One region of the Undibacterium sp. FW305-107 genome, then DNA from elsewhere that is predicted to be linked to it. Evidence: predicted binding sites of a transcription regulator. Region 1 holds the regulator's gene; each other region holds the start of a gene.

Region 1 (3,264 bases):
AGAAAATGCCGTGGTTACTGAAGCGCCTAATGGTGACCAGTTCGTCGTCCTCACCGGTGGCAGCAACCGCAAGGTCACCTTCCGCCAGAAACGTGATGGCGGCCCGGACCTGTGGGTGGATGGTGAGGCTGACCGCGCTGAATACAATCAGAGTACAGAAATCGTCAAGTTCATTTCCAAGGCCAAGGTGCGCTACCTGGAAGGTAAACGGGTCACCCAGGAACAGGAAGGCGAATACCTGTCTTACGACAGCAAAAATGACTTTTTCATCGGCACCAATTCGACCAGTGGCCAGCATGTGGATGGCTCTGGCAGCCTGAAAATCATCTTGCAACCAAAACCAGAAAAACAGGCTAATTAAGATGACAGCACAGTCCAGCAGCACCTTGCTCGTCAAGGGCCTGCAAAAGCGCTATGGCGCGCGCCAGGTGGTGCGCGATGTTTCCCTGCTATTGAAAAGTGGCGAGGTAGTGGGTTTGCTGGGGCCGAATGGCGCAGGCAAGACCACCTCGTTTTACATGATCGTGGGCCTGGTGCCTTCCGACGCCGGGGATATCACGATTGATGACGTGAATATCTCGCAACTGCCTATCCATGAGCGTGCAGTACTGGGTCTGTCTTACCTGCCCCAGGAAGCTTCGGTATTCCGTAAACTGACGGTGGAAGACAATATCCGCGCCGTACTCGAATTGCAAAAAGACAGTGAAGGCAAATATCTCGGTGCCAAGAAAATTGAGCAAAGGCTCAATGCCCTGCTGGCAGATTTGCAGATAGAAAAGATACGTGAAAGCCAAGCACTATCACTCTCAGGTGGTGAACGCCGTCGTGTCGAAATTGCCCGCGCGCTGGCGACCAACCCACGCTTTGTCTTGCTGGATGAACCCTTTGCCGGCGTTGACCCGATTGCCGTCATCGAAATTCAACGCATTGTGCGCTTCCTCAAGGAACGCGGCATCGGTGTGCTGATCACCGACCATAATGTGCGCGAGACCCTGGGCATCTGCGATCACGCCTATATCATCAACCAGGGTGCGGTACTTGCCAGTGGCAAGCCTGACGACATCATACAAAATGAATCTGTACGTCGCGTTTATCTCGGAGAACACTTCCGGATGTGACGGGAATCATCATGAAACAAAGCCTGCAACTACGTACCTCACAACATCTGGCCCTGACGCCGCAATTGCAGCAATCAATACGATTATTGCAGTTATCGACTTTGGAATTGCATCAGGAGCTGGAGACGCTGCTGACCGATAACCCCATGCTGGAACGCGTCGATGATCCGCTCGATCACGCCGTGCGCCTGCTGGCAGACGGTGCCATCAATACCAGCAGCACCTCTGCCGATGCTGGCATGGAAGCACCCGCAGCAAGAGACGACAGCGACAAGTCTGCAGAACCTGCGGCGGCTGATGCTGAAACCGTCATCAGCAATGACAGCACCACCTCCAGTGAAGAAGACTGGGGTTTTGATGACGTGCAGCATGGCAGCAAGTCTGGCGATGATGAAGATGGCCGCCCACAACTGGGCGCAGCCCATGTCACCCTGCGTGAACACCTGCTGGAACAGATGCGCCTGAACCTGCGCGAGCCGCGTGACCGAGCCCTGGTCGAGCTGATGATAGATGCGCTTGACAGCAACGGTTACCTGACTGAAACCTTGGATGAAATACATGCCAGTTTGCCACTGGAATTGTTCGTAGAACCAGAAGAACTGGCTTTTGCCCTGAACATGCTGCAGAGCTTTGACCCTGCCGGTGTTGGTGCGCGCAGCCCTTCAGAATGCCTGGCACTGCAAATCAGGCGCTTGCCCAAGATTGCTTTTGTCACGCGCAGGCTGGCGTTGCAAATTGTTGAAACGCAACTGAGTTTATTTGCGCAAAGAGATTTCACAAAACTCAAGAAAATACTCGACTGTGATGACGAAGATTTGCGCGATGCACAAACGGTCATCCGTATGTGCAAACCCAGACCCGGCATCGCTTTTGCTGCCGATGAATCTGACTATGTTGTACCAGACGTCATCGTCAGAAAATCCGGTAACGGCTGGCAAGTCATGCTGAATCAGGATGTCATGCCCAGGCTGCGGGTAAGCAGTATGTATGCCAACATCATGAAGCAAAATCGCGGCGAGGCAGGCATGGGTGCGCAACTACAGGAAGCACGCTGGCTCATCAAGAATATGCGGCAACGCTTCGAGACCATATTGCGCGTTGCACAAGCGATAGTCGAAAGGCAACGCAATTTTTTCACGCACGGTGCTGTTGCCATGCGCCCCCTTGTTTTGCGCGAAATTGCTGATACACTAGGATTACACGAGAGCACTATCTCACGTGTAACAACCCAAAAATACATGTTGACCCCACATGGCATGTTTGAGTTGAAGTACTTTTTCGGCAGCCATGTCGCGACGGAAACAGGGGGTGAAGCATCTTCCACCGCGATACGTGCACTCATCAAGCAGCTGATAGGAGCAGAAGACCAGAAAAGCCCACTCTCTGATAGCAAAATTGCAGACATGCTGGGTGAACAGGGCATGGTAATTGCCCGACGGACAGTTGCCAAATACCGTGAAGCCCTCAAAATCCCCCCAGTGAGTTTGCGTAAATCTTTGTAAGCAGTCCTTGTAATCACGGTTTGAATTGCTATATATGATTTAGCTCAAGGCAAATAAATGCCAGGAGCTTATCGTTACAGCAAGTAACATCACTATAGGAGCACAGTATGAATCTCACCATCAGTGGACACCACGTCGAAGTAACTCCTGCAATTCGTGAATATGTACATACCAAACTAGAACGTATCAGGCGGCATTTCGACCAGGTCATTGATATCGCCGTCATCCTGACGGTGGACAAGCTCCGGGAAAAGGAAAAACGACACAAAGCCGACATTAATTTGCATATCAGCGGTAAAGATATCCACGTTGAAAGTCTGGCGCATGATCTGTATGCGGCCATTGATGCACTGGTAGACAAACTGGATCGCCAGGTCATCAAGCATAAAGATAAAATGCAAGACCATCAGCACGACGCCATCAAGCACATACCTGATCCGGCATCGGCTTCATAAGACCCCAGTCCTTACCCGAACAGGGTTGTGGACATCCAAAACAAGGACGCTAGAAAGCGTCCTTTTTGTTGGGCGAATGGTTTTGATGTTGATAATTTACATCATCATTCGCTGAATTACTCTGCGACAATCCGTACACATAATAACCGTCATTCCAGCGTGCTTTTAGCTGGAATCCAGCGGCGTTCG
Region 2 (3,264 bases), 130 kb from region 1:
TTGCCGAATTGCATAGCTTGAAGACAGCAATGTCACTCTGTTTTCAAACTGACGGGACGTGGACAGGTTGTACAAGCATGGGGAGCAATGGAATACCCACTGTTGTTACATCCAAATTTCTGACAGGGGCAGCTCCGGCTATCGCGGGTACGGGCGCTATTACTCAAGCGACTACGGGTGCGACAACCAGTGCAGGCACCGCTTTGTCTGTAACACTGACGCCGTCGACTTTGTCTGGTCAGGCGAATATGTTGTGGACTGCTTCTGGCACTATCTGTGATCCCGTCCGTGGCTTGAAAGCAGGCCAGGGCGGATGCTGATCAGTCTCTCATTTCACGGATAAGAGTGAACGCAAGAGTTCTGTGCTGAACCGTTTGCTATATGCGTTTATGGATACAGCGAAGAATTTGGCTCGAGGTTTTCGACACATCCGTATTGATTGAGGCAGGAAAATTCTGGTTTTAGTATCGCGATGAAGTTTTTGGTGTAGTCGTTCAGCAAAATAGCCTTAAATGGTCTTGTGCCAGGAAAATCCATGAGCTGCTTATCACACAATTATTCTTGTTTGACAGCTGCCTTGAACTACCTCAGTGTTCGTAAATGAAAAAACTCCAAAAGCTATTCATTAACCTTTGGAGTTCAATTTGTTTTTTTAATTTCAGGTAGTCTCGGCAGTGACCATGCATGAACTAATTACTGAAGAATTGGCCTGATACTGGCAAATTTCTGAATTAAAAAACAGAGCTAATCATATACATGCAAGCATGGTTTGCAATTACTCAAGAGATTTGAGAGTCTATTTCTCAAGGTCAGTATTTGTCTTTTTTAGTTTTGGTAGGCGTGACTGACTGCTGACAAGTAAGGTAAGTGACTTTTCAACCCATCACACTCAATGTGTTGAGCCAGTATGCCGAATAGTAGAACTCATTTCATAAATAGGATGAGTGCGAACAAGACGATTTGGGATGCAGTGCAAGGCATGAGGTGTGTACCCTGTGAAGCTAAGGCTGGTGCCTTGGCGAGGGAGGGGGTGACACACTACGCGCTGCAATGCGCCCAAATCGTCAGTTCACTAAGGGTTTGCCTCATAACGCGTACTGGTCTGCAGGTTTTGATAATTCGACTCGTGATCAATAGCACCGCTATTGACTGCCTCGTCCCCTTGCAGGGCGCATGTGCGCTTGCAAGCGCACATCGTACGCAGGCGTGCAGCATGCCGCACGAAACCCCTGCTTTACCTTTGCCAGCACATGTTATGAGGCAAACGCATCTCACCCTATTTATGAAATGAGTTCTAATGACAATAATCAGCAAGCACCTTGACCAGGCTTCATGCCACGGACAGGATCGCAAATGGTACCTGTATTGGCCCAGATCAGATTAGCTTGATTCGGCAATGTTGACGGTGTCAAAATAACACTCAAAGGTACGCCTGCGCTGGTTGTCGCACCTGTCGCAGCCTGAGTAATCACGCCAGTAGCCGAAATAGCGGGAGGTGCACCAGGCAAAAACTTGGATGTAACTACGGTCGGGATGGAATTACTACCCATGGCTGTGCAATTGGTCCAGGCACTCTCATTCTGGAAGCAAATGGACATTTCTTTTTTCAGACTATTGAGTTCTGATATGGCACCTGCAGCTCTTGTGCGTGATACATAGTCTGAATATTGAGGTATGGCAATCGCAGCCAGAATACCTATGATAGCAACGACGATCATTAACTCTATGAGCGTGAAGCCGCGCTGCAGTTTGACAAAATTGTGTTGCATTTTTCTCTCCTTTACAACCAGGAACAGTGTGGTTAAGGGTATTCAGCAAATTCTGTGCCAAACCACACGAGTTTTATTATTGCTATGCTAGGAGTAGTGAAGGGCAGGCGCAACTTTTTGACGCTTTTTTGCAGATAGGATTTACAATTCTTCACCTTGTTGCACCCAAGGAAAAACAATGTTAAGGGTAAGTAATGCTGAATTGGTTAAAGAAGCAATTTTCATCAACGAGTAATACGGCTCCTGCGAAAGATGCCTCTGGAAAGCTTGCCAACGCCAGTGATGTGCATGAGGACGCAGTTCCCAGTCTTTCTGATTTGGCTGAGCGTAGCTACCGTGATGGAAAGCTTAGTGATGCCGCTCGCTATTACCAGCAGGTCCTGGAAGAACAGCCAGATGATGCAAACTTGAATAACAAGCTGGGTGATGTTTTCTATGATCAGCAAGACTATGGCAAAGCTGAAATTCACTATCGACGCGCCTTGCAGATACAAACAGATTTCCCTGAGGCAGAGCTCAATCTTGGCCTGACGCTAGATGTAATCGGGCAGTTTGACGGGGCGCTGGTATGCTATGAACATGTAATAAAGTTGCAGCCAGCAAACCATCTTGCCTATTTCAATCTAGCCGTTACGCTGACCTCATTGGGCAAGCCTGACGAGGCACGTTCTGCTTATCAAAAAGTGCTTGAGCTCAAGCCGGGTTTCAGTCATGCGCATTTCAATCTGGGGACATTGCTGCAACAACATGATTTGTGGGAGGAGGCAATAGAGCAATATCAGCTCACCATTGCAGCCAACCCACAGCATTTCGCTGCGTATTGTAATCTGGGCGTGATTTATCAGGCAAAAGGGCAATTCGCCCAGGCAAAGGAGCAATACCAGCAGGCCCTGCGCATCCACCCTCAACATGCAGAAACGCACCATAATCTTGGACTGGTGGCTCGTCATCTTTTGCAAACTGATCTGGCAATTACCCATTTTCGTCAAGCCCTGAACTTACGTCCGGATTTTGCTGACGCAATGATCAGTCTGGGGGATGCTTATAAGCTACAAAACCGGCTGGGTGAAGCTGAAGCAAGCTATCGTCAAGCCATTGCCACGCAGCCGCAATTGCCTGGAGCGTATTGCAATCTGGGTATCATTTTGCACGAGCGCAAGCAGTATCTGGAAGCCATTGCCATCTATCAGCAAGGCATCGCCAATGATGCGCATTCTGTCTTGTTGTACAACAATCTTGGCAACACCTATAGCATGATCAATCGTTTCTCTGATGCAGAGGCATGCTATGACAAAGCCTTGCAGATAGGCAGTGACGTAACAGAAACCTATACCAATCTGGCCGGTTTGTTCGCCGGACAAGGCAAACTGGAAGAGGCCGAGAACAGTTACCGGCAGGCAGTCAAGCTTGACCCCGGCTATGCCCAGGCGTATAGCAATCTGCTGTTCATGCTTAATTATGATCCTGACCGTAGCGCAGAAGCAATTTTTGCTGC
Region 3 (3,264 bases), on a different contig from region 1:
TTTTTTGCCATTATCGTCGACGCACAGATACACCTCAGCCTGTGCATGCGCATAGGCTTGCACGCCAATAAAGAGAAGTAATCCTGACAAGAGTCGGTTCATAAATAAGCAATATTCATTGATAGACTGTAAGTGTATGTCATGCAGCCGTGCAACACAATTACGAACAAATTAGCATTTGTAACAAAAAAAGCGGGGTTGCCCCCGCTTTTTCGTGTTTTACCCTGATTACAGAGAGTAATTACAGAGAATAATACATGTCGAATTCAACTGGATGAGTTGTCATGCGGAAGCGTTGTACTTCTTGCATTTTCAAATCAATGTAGGCATCGATCATGCTGTCGCTGAATACACCGCCACGTGTCAGGAACTCGCGGTCTTTGTTCAGCGCGTCCAGTGCTTCTTCCAAAGAAGCGCACACTGTAGGGATCAATGCATCTTCTTCTGGTGGCAAATGGTACAGATCTTTGCTGGCAGCTTCACCAGGATGGATCTTGTTCTGTACGCCGTCCAGACCCGCCATCATCAGTGCAGAAAAGCACAGGTATGGGTTAGCCAGTGGATCAGGGAAACGTGTTTCAATACGGCGGCCTTTTGGATTGGCAACGTAAGGAATACGGATGGAAGCAGAACGGTTACGTGCAGAGTAAGCCAGTTTTACTGGAGCTTCATAGCCTGGAACCAGACGCTTGTATGAGTTGGTACCTGGGTTAGTAATCGCATTCAATGCTTTAGCATGCTTGATGATACCGCCGATGTAGTACAGGGCGAAATCAGACAAACCAGCATAGCCGTCGCCAGCAAACAGGTTTTTGCCATCTTTCCAGATGGATTGATGCACGTGCATGCCAGAACCGTTGTCGCCAACGATAGGTTTAGGCATGAAAGTCGCTGTCTTGCCATAAGTATGGGCAACATTCCAGACTACGTATTTCAGGTTTTGTGTCCAGTCAGCGCGTTCGACCAGAGTAGAGAACTTGGTGCCGATCTCATTTTGACCAGCGCCAGCCACTTCATGGTGATGCACTTCAACCGGGATACCCAGGGATTCCAGGATCAGGCACATTTCAGAACGCATGTCCTGGAAGCTGTCGACCGGAGGAACCGGGAAGTAACCGCCTTTAACCGTTGGACGGTGACCGGTATTGCCACCTTCCAGTTTTTCGCCTGTAGTCCAGGAAGCTTCGTCAGAATCAATCTTGACGAAGCAGCCAGACATATCCACTTTCCAGCGCACGCTGTCAAAAATGAAAAATTCTGGTTCTGGGCCAAAGTAAGCTGTATCACCAATGCCTGAGGATTTCAAATAAGCTTCAGCACGTTTCGCGATGGAACGTGGGTCACGGTCGTAACCTTTGCCATCAGATGGCTCGATCACGTCACATTGCATGAACAATGTGGTTTCTTCAAAAAATGGATCAATGTTGGCAGTAGATGGATCAGGCATCAACAACATGTCGGATGCTTCAATGCCTTTCCAGCCAGCGATGGACGAGCCGTCGAATGCGTGGCCAGATTCGAATTTATCGATGTCGAACTGGGAAATTGGAACAGTTACGTGCTGTTCTTTGCCTCGGGTATCAGCAAAGCGAAAATCAACGAATTTGACTTCGTTATCTTTCGCCATTTTCAAGACTTCTGCGGCTGTCATTGCCATGTGAAACTCCTCTGAGAGCTAAAAATAAATTCGGAAATTGCTGAGTGTTGCACCTGCCAGTTTTGTGCAATATTGACCAACAAACAAACCTTGCATTATTGATCTTATTAATGACCTTATTAACATCGACATTAAGCTGGCGGCTCAACTCACCGGGGATAATAGCAGAAACCATGCCATCGTCCAGATCAGTCACATATAAATTCGAATTTTGTTAAATGCTTGTTTTTGTGGCGTTTTCTCTGCCAAAAACACAGTACCTTGGCATTATATAAACTCCATGCGCGCACCAAAATAACGCAAAACAATTTTAAATTACTATTTTGGTGCGTTTTTTAATTTTCAGAATCAATTTGCATTATTTTGGTGCGCGCAAAGTGTCGATTGCATCGCGCCTATTGAGTACATGCAATTGAAGCAATTAAGCTAAATACTCAATTGGCAATATTGACCAAAATCAACATCCTTTGGTATTTCTCTATATGCGATTCACTCTCATTTAGACTGTGATGGTATTTCAGGTGGCGATGCCCCCGCCTGCATCTTAAACAGTTATGGACCAGTGCACGGGCGTTCGCTCCCATACCCAAATCTCATTATGTCGCCTCACCCTTATCTGCGCAAACCCATGCTGTTTGCCCTGCTCACCTTCGCGCTGACAATATTGGCAAGCGCCGCCATCATCGTCAAACTGGACGAAGGTGCAAAGCAGGAAGAACGCCAACTGGCTTACGATCTGGCACGCTCACAAGCGGTCAACCTGCAAAACAATATGTATAGCGCGCTATCAGCAAGCTATGCACTGGCTGCCATGGTTGCTGACAGCAATGGCCGGGTACGGCACTTTGGACGTTTTGCAGACAATATTCTGCAGTATCATCCGCAAATTGCCGCTTTGTATCTTGCTCCAGACGGCATCACCAGTGAAGTCGCACCAATAGAATGGCGCAATGACGGTCTGGGAATAGACCTGCTGGCCGATCCCATACGCAAAGCTGAGGCGCAACTCGCCAAGGACAGCCACCATCTGACACTTGCGGGGCCACTCCCCCTTACAAATGGCAGCACTGGCATCATAGCCCGTCTGCCCGTCTATCTTGAAGACCCCATAGACGCAAACAAACCATCTCAATTCTGGGGCTTGATCTCTGCTGCCATTGATCTGAAAACCCTGCTTGCCGACACCGGGTTGTCAAAACTAAACGAACGGGGTTATGACTATGAATTGTCGCGCGTTCATCCGGGTACACGGCTCAGGCAAGTTATAGAAAAGTCAGATGGATTTACAACAACAAATTACCTCCACTATGCAATCAAATTGCCAAATGCAGAATGGACACTAGAGCTATCACCAAAAAACTCTGTCATCCAGAACAAACCACTACTGCTTTACAACAGTGTAGGGCTTTTGTTCAGTTTCATGCTGGCCTGCCTGGTAAAACTCTTGCTTGATGCACGTGAGCAAAGAAAGAACCTGAAAAAAATCGTCAGCAAAAGAACTGCAGAATTGGCGCAGCGCGAAACAGACTTGCGCCATGCCCAGATCATTTCAAAAACAGGAAACTGGAGCATAGGCAATAATGCAGAAGAGTGGCGCTATTCAGACG

Evidence for each region. Region 1 encodes sigma-54, which starts transcription at its own class of promoters, with help from an activator protein. Its sites were predicted from a motif close to TGGCANGNAANCTGCTTT; they were not measured.
Region 2: AC3WQT_RS17670 (pilin) is a predicted target of sigma-54. The motif match lies at 1,812-1,829, and genes of this name have one in related genera.
Region 3: glnA (type I glutamate--ammonia ligase) is a predicted target of sigma-54. The motif match lies at 1,819-1,836, and genes of this name have one in related genera.

What each region holds. Positions count from the first base shown of each region.
Region 1 covers NZ_JBYTAV010000007.1:220,161-223,424, reverse strand. The annotation lists gene lptA (lipopolysaccharide transport periplasmic protein LptA) at 1-361, shown strand, start outside; gene lptB (LPS export ABC transporter ATP-binding protein) at 363-1,118, shown strand; gene AC3WQT_RS17065 (RNA polymerase factor sigma-54) at 1,130-2,620, shown strand; gene hpf (ribosome hibernation-promoting factor, HPF/YfiA family) at 2,728-3,075, shown strand.
Region 2 covers NZ_JBYTAV010000007.1:354,645-357,908, forward strand. The annotation lists gene AC3WQT_RS17665 (pilin) at 1-320, shown strand, start outside; gene AC3WQT_RS17670 (pilin) at 1,308-1,769, opposite strand; gene AC3WQT_RS17675 (tetratricopeptide repeat protein) at 1,964-3,264, shown strand, end outside.
Region 3 covers NZ_JBYTAV010000022.1:30,355-33,618, reverse strand. The annotation lists gene AC3WQT_RS28665 (DUF4124 domain-containing protein) at 1-90, opposite strand, end outside; gene glnA (type I glutamate--ammonia ligase) at 242-1,657, opposite strand; gene AC3WQT_RS28655 (EAL domain-containing protein) at 2,256-3,264, shown strand, end outside.